Regions from separate parts of the Exiguobacterium sp. S22-S28 genome, predicted to be linked through region 2. Evidence: riboswitches for the same ligand, from Rfam matches in the RefSeq annotation. Region 2 holds a riboswitch; each other region holds the start of a gene.
The links. Region 2 has a riboswitch for thiamine pyrophosphate ahead of ACHA8N_RS07190 (thiamine phosphate synthase). Riboswitches for the same ligand answer to the same signal wherever they lie in the genome.
Positions count from the first base shown of each region.

Region 1: another riboswitch for thiamine pyrophosphate. It lies ahead of tenA (thiaminase II); the one in region 2 lies ahead of ACHA8N_RS07190 (thiamine phosphate synthase).
Region 3: another riboswitch for thiamine pyrophosphate. It lies ahead of ACHA8N_RS06075 (ECF transporter S component); the one in region 2 lies ahead of ACHA8N_RS07190 (thiamine phosphate synthase).

Region 1 covers NZ_JBHFFC010000026.1:364,140-367,417, reverse strand. The annotation lists gene abc-f (ribosomal protection-like ABC-F family protein) at 1-508, opposite strand, end outside; gene ACHA8N_RS08510 (DUF1002 domain-containing protein) at 787-1,668, opposite strand; TPP riboswitch at 1,859-1,964, shown strand; gene tenA (thiaminase II) at 2,038-2,733, shown strand; gene ACHA8N_RS08500 (sporulation protein) at 2,807-3,278, opposite strand, start outside.
Region 2 covers NZ_JBHFFC010000026.1:104,469-107,746, forward strand. The annotation lists gene ACHA8N_RS07175 (thiazole synthase) at 1-288, opposite strand, end outside; gene thiS (sulfur carrier protein ThiS) at 290-493, opposite strand; gene ACHA8N_RS07185 (NAD(P)/FAD-dependent oxidoreductase) at 478-1,569, opposite strand; gene ACHA8N_RS07190 (thiamine phosphate synthase) at 1,479-2,075, opposite strand; TPP riboswitch at 2,167-2,269, opposite strand; gene nagZ (beta-N-acetylhexosaminidase) at 2,329-3,278, opposite strand, start outside.
Region 3 covers NZ_JBHFFC010000025.1:59,299-62,576, reverse strand. The annotation lists gene ACHA8N_RS06085 (DEAD/DEAH box helicase) at 1-90, shown strand, start outside; gene ACHA8N_RS06080 (50S ribosomal protein L25/general stress protein Ctc) at 440-1,117, shown strand; TPP riboswitch at 1,208-1,307, shown strand; gene ACHA8N_RS06075 (ECF transporter S component) at 1,413-1,988, shown strand; gene ACHA8N_RS06070 (ABC transporter ATP-binding protein) at 1,985-3,278, shown strand, end outside.

The DNA of each region.
Region 1 (3,278 bases), 260 kb from region 2:
AGATTTTTGTCTGTTCGCCGCCGCTGAGCTGCTCAAACGGACGGTCCAAAAGGGCGTGCAACTGCAAGCCGTTAATCATCCGGTCGATTTTGGAATCCAGCAAATACCCGCCTTGGCGTTCAAAAGCTTCCGTCTCTTGCGTGTAGCGTTCGAGCAACTGTTCGATCTGATCCGTTTTTGTCGCCATGTCCCGTTCGGTTTGTTGCAGGGAGCGTTGTAAATCGACAAGCGTGGCGAAGGCAGTCCACAGGACATCACGCCCCGTCATTACGTGGTCGAACACGGGAAGTTGTGCCAAATAACCGATGGAGAGCCCACTTTTTTGATAAATCGTTCCGCTGTCTTCGGAATCAAGGCGGGCAATCAAACGTAAGAGCGTCGTTTTACCGCTTCCGTTTCGGCCGATCAAGCCGATCCGGTCTTGGTGCTCGATAAAGAGGGAGACGTCCGTTAAGATATCGTCGCCTCCGAATTGTTTTGTCAGGTGTTGGATGTCGCAGATCATCATATGAAATGTCCTCTCTGGCGCATCAAAAAAAGGAGAGCGCAAACAGCACTCTCCTTGACTCGTGGAAGATGCGCTTTGCTTTATTTTTCAGGTATTGGGTTCGTTAAAAAAGGGCAGACTAGTCCCTTAGAACGCCATTCCATGAAAAATCGCGCGCAACAGATACAGTTGTTCCATCAACCAATGCTTACACGCAGCAAAACCCATGTCTCCACACCACCTTTTCCGATTCAATACATCTATTTTACCATGCCTGACAGAAAAGAAAACGTTAATCTTTATTTGAACAAGCCGGCAATCGAGTTGAAGAACGCACTGAGACCATCAAACAACTTCGCAAAAAATCCTTTTGTCTCTTCTGAAGTCGCAAAGGCCTGGATATCTTGTCCGGCATCTTTTAGACCACTCTCGATTTGACCCCAGTTCAGGTCCGCTTGTTCCATTTGATTAAACAGGCCGGTCAACCGGTCCATCTGAGCATCGGATAAATTGATGTTATTGTTTTGGATGACTTGGACGATGACGTTTTCAATCTCCACCTTCGTTTCCGGTTGTTGTTTCGCGATTTCCGCTTTGATTTCATTCATCAAGTCGGCGACCTTATCCGTCCCGACCGTTTTCCCGACATCGGATGTTACAGAGAGTTCTTGCTGGGCAAGGTCTTTTCGTTCATCCGTCAGTTTGATGCCGGTCTCGGCAGATGTTTGATCGTACGCTTTCATGATCCCGGTCAAAGCCGAAGTTCCGGTTACCTTATAAGGGGACGTGATCGTAATGTCCGCATCCGTTACACCCGCCGTGACAAGGGCGTTGAGGTACATGTCTTTTGTGACCCAGGTGATGTTTTCGGTCGCGACAGATAATCCATCGCCTTTTTCCGCCAACTCAATTTTAGCGGAAGAGTACATGCCGCCGCCCCGTTGTGATTGGGGAATGTTTTTCCCGAGATATTTTTCTTCATCGGCAGATGTTGCGATAATCGGGGTGATACCTTCCGGTGCATTCAAGCGGGACAAGACCCACGATTTATCCTTTGCCCCAAGGGATTCGCCAAGGGTGACGATTGTTTTGTCGACCACTTGTTCAGCAGATGCGGCCGTCGGTAGCAGTAAAGTAGTAGCAAGTAAAGCAGATGCCGTCCATGTGATTGTTTTATTCATAAAAGTTCCTCCATAAGTTAAGTATCAGGTACTAAATTTAGTCTAATCGACCGGCGACAGAAGAGAATCGGTCTCAAGGACGAGCCGTCATCCACCTTCCGTCATGTTCCATTGTACAAAAAAAATGAGCGAAATGACGAGAAAGGGTCAATTCCACATCAAATCATGATAAACTCAAAACAAATCAAATAGCGACCACTAGGGGAGTCAGTAGGCTGACTGAGACGACGAAGACGTTCGGACCCTTTGAACCTGATTAAGTTTGGACTTACGGAGGGAAGTGGCGTGGACGATCCTCTTTTTATGGTCTTTTCACGTCATGCCTGACATCGGGTGTGGCGTTTTTTGATTAACAAAGGGGGAAACGACATGACATTCAGTGAAGAAATCCGGCAAGCGGCACAACAGTATTGGGACAGCAGCTTTAGCCATCCGTTCGTCACAGGGATCGGAGACGGCACTTTGCCGCTAGCGAAGTTCCGTCATTACGTCCTGCAAGACGCCTATTACTTAAAACATTTTGCGAAAATCCAGGCCCGTGCTGCTTCGAAAGCCGATGATTTTGCGACGATTGCTGAACTGGCGGAGCATGCGACATCGACGTATGCTGCAGAACTCAGTCTGCACCAATCGTTTTTTGAACCGCTTGGGATCTCAAGCGAGACGCTGGCTGAGTTCGAACCGGCACCAACGGCTTATGCTTATGTGTCGCACATGCATCATGCGAGTGAAGGGACACTGGGGGAGACGATTGCTGCCATTTTACCGTGTTACTGGCTTTACTATGAAGTCGGACAGCAGTTACAAGGCTGTACGCCGGATTCTCCAATCTATGCGCAATGGATTGCGACATACAGTTCCGAATGGTTTGAACGGGTCGTATTTGAACAAGTTGATCGTCTGAATGATTTGGCGGAGCGGGCAAGTGCCGAAGAAAGGGAACGGATGAAACAACATTTTGTCAAAAGTTGTTATTATGAATTGATGTTTTGGCAGATGGGCTGGACGGAAGAGACGTTTGAAAAGCAGTACATGCAGACGATGAAAATCACATCATCCAAGTAAGGAAAAACGTTTAAATCAACAAACACCGGGTCCGACGACAATCGGATCCGGTGTTTGTTGTCTAAAAAATAACTCAGCTGTGTCGTTCAATCAAATCCGCCAGACGTTGTTTGACGGCAGTCGGATTGGTTAAATCCTGATTGGATAACGAAAGTTTTGTCATCGTCTCGTCCGTACCGGCCATTTCACTGAACAGTGAACCAAGGCTGTGGGCACGGCGGTCGATCTGGACGACGATGTCGATGCCGGACCGGTCTTGTAACAGGATGACTTCGATTTCGTCCAGTTTATGGGCATAATGGGTGCCACGTGCTGAATACTCGAGTTCTTGCGCGATCGGCAAATCTTTCCGGAAGCGGCCCGGTAATTTCTCTGTATCGGCTTTCTTTAAGCGGAATCCGAGGTCTTCCATCGCTTCAAGGATGACCGATTGGTAGTCATTAGCTTTGACGACGACAGCATCATGGTCAGAAGGGTCAACCGCCTGCGCGATATCAAGACCCGTCTCGATCCATGACTTCGATTGGCTGACAGAGAGCGGCGTA
Region 2 (3,278 bases):
TTTGACCATGTCACACATGCCGGATGCCCGGGCGAGCCGGGCCAGCCGGACGGCTTCTTCCGCCGTTTTTGCGCCCGCCGTATTCGGCAACAGATCATAACGACTTAAGTCGAGTGCCGCAAGTGGATTCGTCTGTTCCTTCGCAAAGACATCGAGACGCCGGACGGAAAACGTTAAAATGTTCGTTTCCGATGCTTCGACCGCTTGTTGTTGCGTCTCAGCGTCCGGGTATTTTCCCGTTCCGAGTAATAATCGTGATGCAAATGTTTTTCCGCCAATTTCTAACATGTTATCCGCCTCCTACAAAATGAACGATTTCAACGACATCACCGGATTGGACGTTCGTGTCCATATACCGGGACCGGTCGATGATTTGATGATTTTGTTCGATGATGACAACCTCTTCATCGATGTTCAACTGCTGAATCAAGTCGTGTAACGTCTTCGTTTGTTCCGCCAGGGGATAGTCTTTCCCATTTAATCGGATCTGCATATATTTTCCTCCTTGTGTCGTCTGCAACAAAACGCCTCCAGCGCGACTTCCGGTTTTCGGTTCATGACACAATCGGCGAGGACTTGCGCTGTCACCGGAGCGAGCAAGATGCCGTGCCGGTGATGTCCCGTCGCGACCAACAAACCGTCAATCCCTTTGACCCGTCCAAGATACGGTAACCCGTCACGGGTCTGTGGCCGGACACCGGACCAGATGTCAACCAGTGTCGCATCACGGATCGGCGGATACACGTCAATTGCTGCCGCCAACAGGTCCGAGACGCTGCCCGCGTTGACCGTCGTCGATTCCTCACCAACGTATTCCGTTGCGCCGATGATAATCCGTCCGTCTGCTTTCGGGACGAGATACACTGTCTCATGAAACAAGGTCTGCTCCAGTCGACCGGTTGCGAGACGGACAGACAAACACTCGCCTTTGACCGGAAGTGTGTCAATCGGAATCCCGATCGTTTGCAACAACGATTCCGACCCTCGTCCGCCTGCGATGACGACCTGCTGTCCAACCTGTTGTCCCCGGCTTGTCTCCACCCCGGTTACCGTCTCGTTGTCCCGCAGAAGACGCAAGACACTTACCTGTTCTTCAATCACGCCACCCCGCTGTTCAATCGCTTGCCGTAACGCGCGGACGAGCAACGGAGGATCGACTTGACCGACCCGTTCAAATTGGACGGTTTGCTTTGCCTGGCGCAGCTGAAACGGCAGTTCGAGATAGCCGCTCGTCAATCCGGTCTCGTCGAACAATTGGCGGACAAGCTGCGGATACAGGACGCGGCTGACTGCCGCTAACGCATGTAGCGGTTCCGACAGTTCTTCGTCCGTCGCGAGCATCCCCGCTGCTGCCCGTGTCGCGCCTTGTCCGACTGCCGACTGATCGAGCATGTGAACACTTTGCCCCCGCTGTAGCAACTCATACGCGAGCGTCAAACCGATGACACCGGCACCGACGATCAATACATCCGGTTGCTTCATCGTCCAATCACCGCCCGGAACCGTCCGGTTGCTTCCGCCGGATCGGCTTGTCCCAAAATTCCGGACAGGACGGCAACACCGCTGCACCCAGTCGTTAAGACATCAGACAGATTTTCCGGTTTGATTCCGCCGATGGCGATGACCGGGATCGATGTCCAGTCGACGACTTGCTGTAATGCATCGAGCCCCCGTGGCGCCACACCGGGTTTCGAATCCGTCTCAAAAATATGACCGTACATCACGTAATCGGCGCCGGCTTGTTCCGCCACCATCGCTTCGGTCAGCGAGTGAACCGATTGACCGATGGAAATCGTCGGAAACTGTGCCCGGACACGCTCGACCGACAGACTGCGGCGTGTCAACTGGACGGTCGTGCCGGTAACGAGTGCAGCATCGAGCCGGTCATGGACAACCAACTGGTCTGCGCGGACTCCTTGGTCGAGCAACGTATCAATGCAGGAAACCAATTCCCGGACTGACCAGGTTGGCTCCCGTAAGTGGATGCGATCGACGGACAGTGCGAGCTGCGGAAGGGTCTGTTCCAGCACTTCCTTACTGTCGCGTCCGGTTGTAATCAGGTGTAAATGTGACATCGTTCCCCCTCCTTTCCACACGAAAAAGGACCACCCCATGAACTGATGGAGTGGTCCTACGAAAAGGGCGACGCTTGGCGTTCCCTCGATAGATGATCGGATACCACTTCCCTCCGCTAGTACGAACTAGATCAGGTTCAAAGGGTCCGGATACTTCCGTCTCAGTCTGCTGCGAGACTCCCCTAGTGTAGATATTTATTTGTGTGGTACGTCTGTAGTCTACCACGGGTAGTCCGATTAGTTCTACCCTTGATTAGTGTCGCATGTTCGATTCGACCGCTTTGACCTGCTCAATCAAGCGTTGGTATTCGTCGACACGTTTCGTTTGTGACAAGTCATACGTTTGTTTTAAGCGTAAGACCCGCATGACTTTCTGGTTGAGATCGGCTGCCGACAATTTCCCTTGTTTGATCCGCGCCATGATTTCCTTGTGAACGGACGCGTACGCTCCGGGTGTCGAGAACATCGCCATATCCGCGCCGTTTTCGAGAGCAAGACTGGCAGCCTGCGCCAAACCGTATTGCTCGGTGATCGCCCCCATCACAAGATCATCCGTGATGATGACACCGTCAAACTTCAGTTCCTCCCGTAATACATCGTTCATGACGTTTTCGGACAACGAGGACGGAAGGTGTTTGTCGAGTGCCGGAAACAGAATATGCGCCACCATCACCATCTCCGCCCCGGCCTTGACGGCTTGTTGAAATGGGACCAGCTCCGTCTGCTCAAGTTCCGCTTTCGTCGCATCGACCCGCGGCAGACCGACATGCGAGTCGACGGTCGTATCCCCGTGTCCCGGAAAATGTTTGACGACCGGGACGACATCTTCCGCTTTCATCCCCTGCATCAATGGCACACCGAGTCGTGCCACTTGTTTTGGATCCGCACTGAGCGACCGGTCGCCGATGATCGGATTCGCCGGATTACTGTTGACGTCAAGGACCGGTGCAAAATCCATGTTGAATCCGTAAAAACGGGAAATGGAGCCAAGCGTCTGCCCGACGTCTTCCATTAATTCCGGATCATTTTTTTGACCATATGTCAGGCTCGGCGACAGTTTGAGTTGTACGTCCGGAACCCGGCTGACCCGTCCGCCTTCTTCGTCAAAACCGACGAATGCCCGTTGATCCGATGTTTGCGCTTCGGTGATGTCAGCCGTCAACGCCTTCAGTTGGTCGGATGACGTGATATTACCGCCGAGTA
Region 3 (3,278 bases), on a different contig from region 2:
CTATCGGATCAGAAGCCGGATGTTTTAACGATTCGTGAACTCGTTCGTCTGCTCGATCCCCCCTCTTTTGTCGATTCAGCAGGTGATTAACCACACAAATCAAAGAAAATCTTAAAAAAATGAAGGACCTTCAATCCGTTGTCTATCAACAGGTTTGAAGGTCTTTCGACAATCAAATTCAGAAAAAAGGTTTTAAGTTTTGAAAGACAGGGGTATATCTACATTAGCACCGTACAATACGGTCGCTTTTCAATTATTGTTTCTCAATATCAGCGTAATGACCTGGGAGAGAAATGCTACTTACTCACTTCGTTTTTCATTTCTGAATGAAATCCAGTTGAACTAGCATTTAGCGCATGAATTTCTGTTGGAACCTATTGTTCCACTCCTACATTCATTACCTTTTGAGGGCTATACCAAATTCAAGGGGGAAATGAACATGTCAGTAACATTAAAAGTAGAAGAACGCGAAGTACGCCCACGCTCACTTAGAAAGCAATTACGTCATGAAGGAAAAGCTCTTGGTGTCGTGTATGGCTACAAAGTGGAAAGCACACCGATTTCATTCGACGAAAAAGAATTGGTCAAAGTTGTCCGTGATCACGGCGAAAACGTCTTGGTTGCTCTTCAAATCGGCGGTAAAAAGGTCAACACGTTGATCAACAAACTCGATATGGACATCTTTACACCAACAATCAAACACGTTGAATTCATCGCTGTTAAAATGGATGAAGAAACAGAAGTCGAGACGGATATCGTCCTCGTCGGCGAAGCAGCTGGCGCGAAACTTGGCGGATTCCTTTCACAAACACTCTTTAAAGTAACAGTTGCCGCAACACCAGATAAATTACCGGAACGCATCGAAGTGGATGTAACGGAACTTGCAATAGGAGATTCGATTACAGTCGCTGATCTTCCGGAAGAAAAAGATTTCCGTGTCGTCACAGAAGGTGACATCCAAGTTGCAGCGGTCGTTGAATCGACACTTGAAGCTGAACTTGAAGAAATCGAAGAAGCAGAAGCTGAGGCACAAGCGGCTGATGCGGATACAACGACAGACGATTCAGAACAAACTTCTGAAGAGCAAGCTGAAGAAAACAAAGAAGGTAAAGAGTAATCTTTTCTCCCCTCCCCTCGTGGAGGGTTTTTTATGCATATTGACAAGTCGCGGCGACAGCCGTACAGTGAAGAAGGTATACATCATTAACACATCCACTAGGGGAGCCCATTCGGCTGAGACGATTTACTTCGGACCCTTTGAACCTGATCTAGTTCATACTAGCGTAGGAAAGTGGAGCGGAATCCTCGTGCTCTTTTTCTGCATCCTGCAGGTTACACGACCGCTCTCTTTTCATAGAGGGCGGTCTTTTTTGTGGTTTCTTTGTGGATGTGCATTCAAAGGAGAAGTGATTATGAACAGTTGGAAAATGAAAGAAATCATCGTCATGATGATGCTCGCCGTGGCTTGTGGTGTCCTCTACTTAGGGTGGTCGACGTTATGGTTGCCGATCTCGGCCATCTTCGGACCGGTCGGAGCAAACTGGATGTTCGGCATCTGGGTCATCGCCAGTCCCCTTGTCGCCTACATCATTCAAAAACCAGGCGCGGCATTGATTGCAGAAGTCGTCGCCGCTGCCGTCGAATTGTTTACGGGGAGTCACTTCGGTTTATCGGCGCTGTTGATTGGATTTGCACAGGGAATCGGAGCCGAGATTGCCTTTGCCGTGTTCGGCTACCGGACATTTAATACGTTCACCTTGATGTTGTCCGGTGTCTTTGCCGCCGTCGGAAGTATGGTCTACAGCCTCATCGTGAATGGATTTGCCTATTATACGACGACGACACTGCTGTTGACGTTTTCTCTGCAACTCGTCAGCGGAGCATTGCTCGGTGGATTGCTTGCAAAACTAATCGTCGACGCGCTCGTTAAAACCGGGACACTGAACGGTTATGCGATCGGACGGCAACGGAAGCAGCGTGCCGCATGATGCAGTGCGCGCACCTGTCCGTCCGTTATCCAGACCAGGATTCCGCGGTCTTACACGACTTGACGATTACGATCCAAAAAGGAGAAACGACCTTACTCGTCGGTCCAAGCGGCAGTGGCAAGACGACCTTTTTACACGTTCTTGCCGGTCTGTTGCCGGACACGATTGAAGCAGATGTCACCGGTCAATGGTCGACCGAGGGAGCGGTCGGGATTTTGTTCCAACAGCCGGACGATCAGTTTTGTATGCAGACGGTCGGAGCGGAAATCGCCTTTAGTCTCGAGAATCGGCAGATCGCTCGCAGTGAGATGGAGGAACGCATCCAGTTGCTGCTGGCGCGAGTCGGACTTGATCTTGCCTTGACGACACCGATTGCCGAATTGTCCGGTGGGATGAAGCAACGGCTCGCGTTGGCCTGTGTCCTCGCCCTTGAACCGGATATCTTATTACTGGACGAACCGACGGCACAACTCGACCCGAGTGGTCAACGGACGATGATGCATCTGATTGAAGAATTGCATCATGATCCTGACTTGACGCTCGTTCTGATCGAACATCAGCTCGATCAGTGCGTGACGTTTGCCGACCGGGTACTTGTCTTTGAAAGTGGTCGCTTGTTGCTTGATGGCACGCCATATGACGTGTTTCATCAACAGCGGGACGTCATGACGGCGCTTGACATTGCGATGCCGCTCCTCTACCCCTACGGACTTGAGACCTTACCGGAACTGTCCGGACAAGCCTGTCATCTGAAGAAACGTCCGGTTGAACGTCGAGCGGTTGGAACGGAGCGGACATTTGAGCTGACGCGTGTCCGTGTCAAACGAGGGAAACGGACGATTCTTAACGATTTTTCATGGACGGCCTTTTCCGGTCAATGGATCATGCTCGTCGGACGCAACGGGGCTGGAAAAAGCACGGTCCTTGAGACACTGGCAAAATTGCTTCCGTCCCAAGGCGATATCCGCTTATTCGACACCCCGCTTCGGAGATGGTCGGACCGGACGTATTATCAACAAGTCGGCTTTGTTTTTCAACAACCGGACTTCCAGTTTCTTAAACAGACGGTCACGGACGAACTTGCCATCAGCTGTGCCGTCTTTGATCCGGAACGGGTCCAGACAGCCTTGTGTCACTATCGACTGACCGATGTCGCCGATCAGTCTCCCCTCGCGCTCAGTCTCGGACAAAAAAGACGGTTGAGTGTCGCAACGATGTTACTGGAACGAAAAGCTGTTTTGTTGCTCGATGAACCGACCTTTGGACAAGACGCTGAGACGACGGCACACA